One region of the Hymenobacter sp. 102 genome, then DNA from elsewhere that is predicted to be linked to it. Evidence: riboswitches for the same ligand, from Rfam matches in the RefSeq annotation. Region 1 holds a riboswitch; the other holds the start of a gene.

Region 1 (4,207 bases):
TACGGCTGCCTTCAAAGCCTCTTTGGTGAACGGACAGCGCCTGGCTGATTTGACCGGGGGGTTTGGAGTTGATACAGCCCATTTCGCTACTACCGTAGCCGAGGTGCAGTACGTGGAGCGCAACGCGGCCCTGGCTGAGGTGGTGCGCTACAACCTGGCGCAGCTGGGTATCGGAAATGTGCAGTGCCACACCAGCGACGCCGTGCAGTTTCTGCGCAGCACCCCCGATACGTTCGACTGGCTGTACCTGGACCCCGCCCGCCGCGACACGGCTGCTAAGAAGATTTTCCGGTTGCAGGACTGCGAGCCGGATATTCTGCGCCTGCTGCCGCTGCTGCTGCACAAAAGCCGGTGCGTGCTACTCAAGACGTCTCCCATGCTCGATATTGAGCAGGCCATTCAGGAGTTGCGGCAGGTGCGGCGGCTGTGGGTGGTGGCCGTGGACAACGAGTGCAAGGAAGTGCTGTACGAGCTGGGCCCCGAGCCGGCCATCGACCCCGAACGGTTCACCGTAAACTTGCTGCGCAACGGGCAGCAGCAGGAGTTCCGACTAAACCGGGCCCGTGAAACCCGCGCCGTAGCCCGCTACGCCGAGCCGCAGCAGTATCTCTACGAGCCCAACGTGGCCGTGCTCAAGGCCGGCGCGTTCAAGAGCGTCGGCACGGCTTTCGAGCTACTGAAGCTGCACCAGCACAGCCACCTGTACACATCTGATTCGTTGCGGGCGGATTTTCCGGGCCGGATTTTCCGCATTCGGGCGGTGGAGAAGTACGATGGTGCGGCGTTGCGCACCCATCTCGGCCCCGACAACCGCGCCCACGTCACCACCCGCAATTTCCCCGATTCGGTGGCCGAGTTTCGACACCGCACCGCCATCAAGGAGGGTGGCGAGCTATACCTCTTCGCCACTACCAACCTGGAAGGCAAGCTGATGGTGCTGGTGTGCGAGAAGCTGTGAGTGAGTTGGTGAGCTTGACGTTCTGCTTGCGCTACCTGTGCGACCTGAACGCCAAACTCACCATTTCACTAACTCATCACTTCACCGTGCCGGGCTGGTCCATTTACTGCCCCGAAGGCGAAAGCGCCAGGGTAAGGCGGCGGCCGTTTCGCCGGCGTAGGCTAAACCCACGCGGGGGCTGGCCAGGATGTCGGCTTCATTGATGATTTCACCCGCATCTTCAAGCCAGAGCACCGGGCCCTGCAAGTTAGTGCCGCTAAGGGCGGGCGTGATGCCCAGGGCCTGGGCGAGCAGGCCCGGGCCGGTCGTTAGCTTAGGCGAATCCGGGGCCAGGTGGCCCCGGCGGGCCGCCATGATTTCCAGCCCCACCAGCGGCTCAATGGCCCGGATGAGCACTGTATCGGGTTTACTGGCCAGATTGGTGCTGATATTAAACAGGGTATGGCGGTTGTACACCTGATAGAGGTAGGCCCGCCCCCCGGGCTCGTGCAATGCCTGGCCGTGGGTGCCGCGCCGCTTCAGGTGCAGCTGCATGGAATCGTCGCCCTCGTGGGAGTACGCCTCAGTTTCCACAATGCGGCCGCCGGTTAGCTGCCCTTCCAGACAGGAGTACACGTGCTTGCCCAGCAGCTCGCGGGCAATCTGCACGGGGTTGGAACGGCGGTAGAATTCGGGGGGCAGCAGAGACATACAGCAGTACGACAGGAAGAATTACGGATGAGTAGGCATCTATACGGGGCAATGCCTACCTTTGCCGCTGTAAAGGTGGCCGGACCCCAAATGCGGGGCGAGGCTGAAAAGGGAATCCGGTTGAAATCCGGAGCTGTCCCCGCAACTGTACGCTTCAGGAGTCGGCGCGTCATCACCGGCCACTGTTTCTGCCTCGGCTTCTTAGCTGAGGCCCTGGAAATGGGAAGGCGACGCGCCCGGAGCAAGCCAGGAGACCTGCCTTTGCGCATCCCCATGTTCAGCGCCTTCGGAGGAAAGGCGGAGAATGAAACCAGCAGCCCGGCTCCGGCCGGGCAGAGTACCCTTCTGTTTTCGGCCTCGGCTTCGGGGGTTGGCGGCTCACGAGGCCAGCTAAGCCACGAGGTTTTGAACTGAATTTTTCGGTTGCGAAAATTTGGTTCTCAAGATGCGTTTTACCGCCCTGCCGTGGAGCCGCCTGCTTAGCTGGCTGGCGGGTGGCCTGTTGCTAACTACTTCGGCCTCGGCTCAAACCAGCGAGCTGCCCGCCGATACGGCCCGCGTGCAGCGGCTGCCTACGGTGCGCATTCCCGGCGTCCGCCTTGAGCGGTTTGCAGTGGGCAGCCGCCGTCTCACCCTCGATTCGGTGGCCCTTACCACTTACCGTACCGGTACGCTTACCGATGTACTGAGCGCACGCACGGCCCTGCACCTGCGCAATTACGGCCCGGGCCAGCTGGCTTCCATCACGTTGCGGGGCACCTCGGCGCGGCACACCGCCGTGCTCTGGAACGGCTTCAATATCAACCTGCCCAGCCTGGGTGAGGCCGATTTTTCCCTGCTGCCGGTGAGCGGATTTACCCAGGCCGATGTGCAGCCGGGGCCGGCCGCCGCCACCTACGGCAACGGGGCTATTGGGGGCACGGTGCTGCTGTCATCGGAGGCGAAGTGGAACACCGGCTGGCGCGGGGCGGCCCAGGGCGAGTACGGCAGCTTCGGGCTGGGAGCCGGCACGGTGGAGGCAGCCTTCAGCAACCAGAAAATAGCCGTGCGCACCAGCCTGCTGTACCGGGAAGCGGCCAACAACTTTGCCTATTACGCCCAGGAAGCCCGCGGCCGAACCCGCCAACGCCAGCAGAACGCCGCCTTGCGCCAGGCCAGCCTCAGCCAGGATGTGACGCTGCGCCTGGGCCAGCGCAGCGAGGTGGCTTTGGCCGCCTGGCTCACCGATGCTGACCGGCAAATTCAGCCAGGCGTCGGCACCAACAATACCCACGCCGAGGAACGGGACCAGAGCCGCCGCCTCACCGGCAGCTACCGTTCCGTGAGCCAGCATCACGAGTGGGCCGCCCGTGCCGCCTGGTTTGAGGACATCCTGAACTACCGCGACGACGTGAGCGGGCTGAGCGAATCCCGGGTGCGCACCAGCCAGGCTCAGGTCGAGCATACTTGGACAGTAGCGCCCAACGCCTCCGTCCGGCTTGGGGGTGAAGCTCAGCATTTTGCCGCCCAGGTAGATGGCTACGGCCGCCAGCCCCGCACCGAAAACCGCTACTCTGGCTTCGCCCTGCTCCGCTACGACCCGCAGCCCCGCCTGCGCCTTTCCCTGAACGTGCGCCAGGCCGTGCTGCCCGGCCGCCGCCCGCCCCTCACGCCCACGCTGGGTGCCGAGTGGCTGGCCCTTGAAGTCGGCTCACAGACGCTCACGGTAAAGGGCAGTGCCTCCCGCAGCTACCGGGCCCCCACCCTGAACGAGCGGTACTGGCGGCCCGGCGGCAACCCCGATTTACTGCCCGAGGAAAGCCTGGGGTACGAGGGCGGCCTGGTGCACACCTTCACGCAAACTCCGGCCCGCCTGCGCCTGCAAACTGAGCTGACGGCTTACCGGCAGCTGGTAGATAACTGGGTGCAGTGGACGCCCGGAGTTGCGTACTGGTCGCCGCGGAACCTGCGGCAGGTGCGCGCCCAGGGGCTGGAGGCCAGTACGCAGCTGAGCTGGCAGCACAGGGCTTACGGCCTGCTTGCCCGGGCCAGCTACGGCCTCACGCAGTCGGTAAAAACCCAGGGTGTAGCCACCGACTCCGACCCAGTGGGACGGCAGCTGCCCTTCGTGCCGCGGCATACGGCCGCCTTCAGCACCGACCATACCTGGCACGGCTGGCAGCTCAGCACCACGCTCACTTATACCGGCTACCGCTACACCGATGCCTCGGCCACGGAATTTCTGCCCAGCTACTGGCTGCTGAACGCGGCTCTGGGCCGCACGCTGGCGGTACGGCCGGGCTGGCGGCTGCAGGCGCTGGCGCAGGGCTTCAACCTTGCCAACGCCTCCTACCAGAGTTACCAGAACCGCGCCATGCCCCTGCGCAGCGGCAGCCTGAGCTTGCGGCTGCTTTGGCGCTAAGCTTTTCCCCGACGACTTTTTTCTATCCCTTTTTTTTTCTCCGCATGAAGTATTCTTTCCCTTTTCAGAGCCTGAGCAGCCGCTTACTGCTGGGCAGCGCCGCCGCTTTCAGCCTGCTGGCCTGCGACCCGGATGACACCACGCCCGAGGCCGTTACC
Region 2 (4,207 bases), 1.5 Mb from region 1:
GTCGATGAGTTGCTGGGGGTGCTCCACGCGCACGCCCAAAGCAAAGGGCTTGGCTTCGATGAGTACCCCGCGCCGGTGCAGCAGCTCATACATATCCCGAGCCGAGTGGCCGGTGGCCAGAATCACGGCGTCGGCCGTCAGCTCCTCGCCGGTGCTGGTAACCACGCCGCGCAGGTGCTTGCCGGTCAAAATCAAATCATCCACGCGGGTGTCGAAGCGCACCTCGCCGCCGGCCTCGCGCACACTGTCGCGCAGGGCGGCTACCACGTAGGGCAGCTTGTTGGTGCCGATGTGGGGGTGGGCGTCCACCAGAATATCGGGGGTGGCACCGTGCTGCACCAGAATCCGCAGAATCCGCTGAATGTCGCCGCGCTTGGTGGAGCGGGTGTAGAGCTTGCCATCGGAGTAGGTGCCGGCCCCGCCTTCCCCGAAGCAGTAGTTGCTGTCGGGGTTCACCACGTGCTCTTTGTTGAGGGCAGCCAGGTCGCGGCGGCGGGTGCGCACGTCTTTGCCGCGCTCCAGTACAATGGGTTTGATACCCAGCTCAATGGCCCGCAAGGCGGCAAACAGCCCGGCCGGACCCGCGCCCACAATCAGTACCGAGCGGGTGGCCTGGCTGACGTTGGGGTAGCTGAACCAGGGGCCGAACAGCTCGGCGGGCGGGGCGGCGCGGTAAATATCGGCGCGGAGGCGTATGAGGGGCTGCCGGCCGCGGGCATCAATGGAGCGTTTGCGCAGGTGCACAAAATCGGCCTGGCCGGGCACGAGGCCGGCGGCATCGAGCAGGGCCCGGTAGCGGGCCAGTTCATCATAGGCCACTTCCGGGGGCAGAAGCAGCTCAATTTCCTGGGGGGAAGCCATAGCTGAGAGGTGAAAGGGAGTTAGCCTTTGAACCGAAACGGGTACGCAAGGGGCGGCAAAGATACGCAGACAAGCCTCCCGTTGCGGCCGGGCCAGAGCTGAAATCCGGCGGGCAGCAGGGGAGGCTTGCGCAAATGGGGTACTGAACGCTAATTGTTGGTCAGCGAGGAACTGCCCTTACTGCCCTTCGTCCGGGGCCAGAACTGCTCGATGGACTCGTTGAACTGCGCCAGCACTTGATTGCGCACTTCTCCGGAGGAGTGGCGCAGCAGCTGGCCCAGTAAGTGACGGTACATTTCGGTGGTTACTTCCAGACCTTTAGCGCTGACCAGGCCGTGGTGCAGCAGGTCGCAGTTGGCGGCCACCGAATTGGCCAGAGACTCAGTAAGTTCTTCCCGGGCCTGGTCAGCATCCCGGAATGACTGTTCCAGACGCTTATTTATAGGAGAAGTAGAGGGCTGCTCGTGAGACATAGTGAAGAATGGAAGAAACGGGGAGTGGCAAGCAAACCGCCAACACAGGCTAAATAGTTCGGGATAACTCGAAAAATTCTTGCCTGCGTCCCATTCCGCCGGGCGCCCGTTTCTCCATTCACTGCACGGCAGCACTACCGCGGGCGTAGCGGCTCAGCCTCCGCCGGCAGAATCCGGACGGGCTGCTTCTGGTCGTTGATGGCCACGAAGGTGAACAGCCCCGAAACGGCCCGGTGGCGCTCTTCGGAGTACATCTGCTCCACAAACAGCTCCACCCGCACCTTCAGGCTGGTGGTGCCCACGTGCTCCACCCGGCCAATCAGCTCCACCAGCGTACCGCCGGGAATCGGGTGGGTGAAATCCACTTTGTCGGAGGAAACCGTGACCATTTTGAGGCGGGAGAAGCGGGTGGCCGTGATGAACGCCACCTCATCCATCAGGTGCAGGGTGGTACCCCCGAACAGGGTGTCGTAGTGGTTGGTGGTGTTGGGGAATACGGCCTTGAAGATGCGGGTTTCGGCCTGGCTGATTTTCTCGTCGAGGGTAAGCATGGGTGAAAGGGAAAAAGGTGAAGAATAACCTTCCCGGCCCGCTTTTCGGGGGCCTCTTTTCCCAAGGTGCTTACCCGGTGTTCTGCCCACGCCTCCGCCGCGCCGGCCCACACGAAACGGCGCGGGCCGCCGCTAGTCGGCCCGAAGTGGCAGCACCCGATAAGGCCCTCAGGTCGCGAAGAGGCCTCATCATCAAAAGCGGCGGGCAGGTATCCTGACTTGTGCCCGGTATCCCGCCCTTCTCACCCGCCAGGGGCAATGGGCTGCGCGGGGATACCGTTGCGGCCGCTTACGCGGGCCACGGGCACTTACAGTAGCGCGTCTGTCCGGGAGTTGCACCCGGTTCCCTTTTCGGGCCTGTTCTGCAGGGAGAAAGGCCACCACGCCGCTCGTCTGACTGAAAAACACAGGCAAAGAACGTGGCCGCAAGCTACGCACAGTTTGCGCGATTTGCTTGCGGCCGCTGGCCCGGCGGAAGTATCCGGGCAATGCCTCTACCTTTGCGCTCCACCCGCTGACGGGGCCTACTTAATTAGTATTTTTAATGATTCGTATTGCGCGGCCGTTTTTCTCAGGCAGTAAGGATATTAAACACTTGGTAAACAACTTGCTGCGGCGGGAGCAGGCCCGGCTGGTGAGCCAGCGGGTGCTGGATGTACCCGCCGGCAACGGCGACACGGCCCGGCTCCTGCTGGAACTGGGGGCCCAGGTAACGGCCGCCGACCTGTACCCGGAGTTTTTTCGGGTGCCGGCTATTGAGTGCGTCAAGGCCAACCTGAACAGGGCTCTGCCCTTTGCCGATGCCAGCTTTGATATGGTGATTTGCCAGGAGGGTATTGAGCACATGCCCAACCAGCTGCACCTGTTTCAGGAGCTGAACCGGGTGCTGCGGCCGGGGGGGCGGGCCATCATCACCACGCCCAACTACTCCAACCTGCGCACCCGCCTGAGCTACCTGCTGCTGGAAAGTGAGGGCTACAAGCTCATGCCCCCCAACGAAGTGGATTCCGTGTGGGCCTCGGATAATGCCCGCACCATCCACGACGTGTACCTGGGCCATATCTTCTTCGCCAACCTCACCAAGCAGCGGGCATTGGCGGCGCTGTCGGGGCTGCGGATAGTGGAGGTGCATCCCTCAAAGGTCAACTATACATCCTTGGCACTGCTGCCTTTTTATTATCCCTGGATGCGGCTGGCCGGGTGGCGGGCCCGGCAGCGGGGCCTGCGGAAAGGCACGCCCTCGGCCCGCCGCCCGGAGGCGTACGCCGAGCTGGCCCAGCTCAACCACAGCCTGACGGTACTCACCGGCGGCCACCTGATTGTGGAGTACGAAAAGCGGCTGGAAACCACGGAGGCAGTACGGGAGCTGACGGGCAAGCTCGCGCTGGATACGGCCCGCACCTGATTACTTTTGCACAGCAGATTTAGTTACGAATACCCTATGCAGCAGCGAATTGGGGCCTTTTCCTGGGGGCAGTATTACCATTCGGGGCAGTTGTCGCAGCAGCTGCTGTGGCTAGCCTGCGGGGCCGGAGTGGCGGGGCTGCTGGCTTTCCGGATGCTGATTGCGCTGAGTCCGGTGGTGGGCGTGCTGGCCGCGCTGACCAATCCCCGGCTGCGGCAGGCTCTGCCCCAATACTGGCGCAACGGCGCGGCCCTGCGGGCAGCGGCGCTGGTGGCGTTTCTGCTGTTGAGCGGCCTGTACACCAGTGAGTGGGCCGTGTGGCGGCACGAGCTGTTCCGGAGCCTGACCTGGCTGGGCGTGCCGCTGGCCTTCACGCTGGCCGTACCCCTGAGCGCCCGCCAGCGGCTGACAGTGGGCGCTTTTTTCGTCCTGAGCACGGCGGCGGTGGGCCTGTTGACGATGGGCCAGTACCTGCTTGATCCGGCGGCGGCATTAGAGGCCATTCGGGTGGGGCAGAACCTACAGGCGGCTACGGGGACGTTTCACATTGCCTTCGGGCTGATGCTGGCCCAGGCGTTTTTCTGGGGGCTGCTGCTGCGGCGCAGCCCGTTGGCGGGGCAGGCTCTGCGGACCGGGTTGCTGCTGGCCGTGGGGGTAATTGCGCTGAGCCTGCACGTGCTGGCCTACCGCACGGGGCTGCTGGTGCTGTACGCGGGGCTGCTGGCCTGGGCGTTCCGGTTGCTGCTGCGGCGCCGGCAGCGGCTGGTGGGGCTGGGGCTGCTGCTGGCTGTGCTGGTGTTGCCCTGGCTGGCCTACCGCACCCTGGAGCCGGTGCAGCAGCGCATCAGCACCACGCTTTACGACGTGGCCCAGTACACCGAGGGGCGCGACATCAACGGCTACTCCCTGGCCCAGCG

What was found. A riboswitch is a leader RNA that binds a small molecule or an ion and turns the genes downstream of it on or off. The one in region 1 is predicted to bind cobalamin.
Region 2: it holds a riboswitch for cobalamin, as region 1 does, so the genes downstream of both, ACN19L_RS03000 (acyl-CoA thioesterase) here and ACN19L_RS09390 (TonB-dependent receptor plug domain-containing protein) in region 1, are expected to answer to the same signal.

What each region holds. Positions count from the first base shown of each region.
Region 1 covers NZ_CP188172.1:2,162,348-2,166,554, forward strand. The annotation lists gene ACN19L_RS09380 (THUMP-like domain-containing protein) at 1-958, shown strand, start outside; gene ACN19L_RS09385 (DNA-3-methyladenine glycosylase) at 1,040-1,648, opposite strand; cobalamin riboswitch at 1,705-1,925, shown strand; gene ACN19L_RS09390 (TonB-dependent receptor plug domain-containing protein) at 2,094-4,049, shown strand; gene ACN19L_RS09395 (YncE family protein) at 4,094-4,207, shown strand, end outside.
Region 2 covers NZ_CP188172.1:688,440-692,646, reverse strand. The annotation lists gene ACN19L_RS03010 (NAD(P)/FAD-dependent oxidoreductase) at 1-861, opposite strand, end outside; gene ACN19L_RS03005 (hypothetical protein) at 1,011-1,334, opposite strand; gene ACN19L_RS03000 (acyl-CoA thioesterase) at 1,469-1,885, opposite strand; cobalamin riboswitch at 2,073-2,286, opposite strand; gene ACN19L_RS02995 (class I SAM-dependent methyltransferase) at 2,430-3,290, shown strand; gene ACN19L_RS02990 (O-antigen ligase family protein) at 3,327-4,207, shown strand, end outside.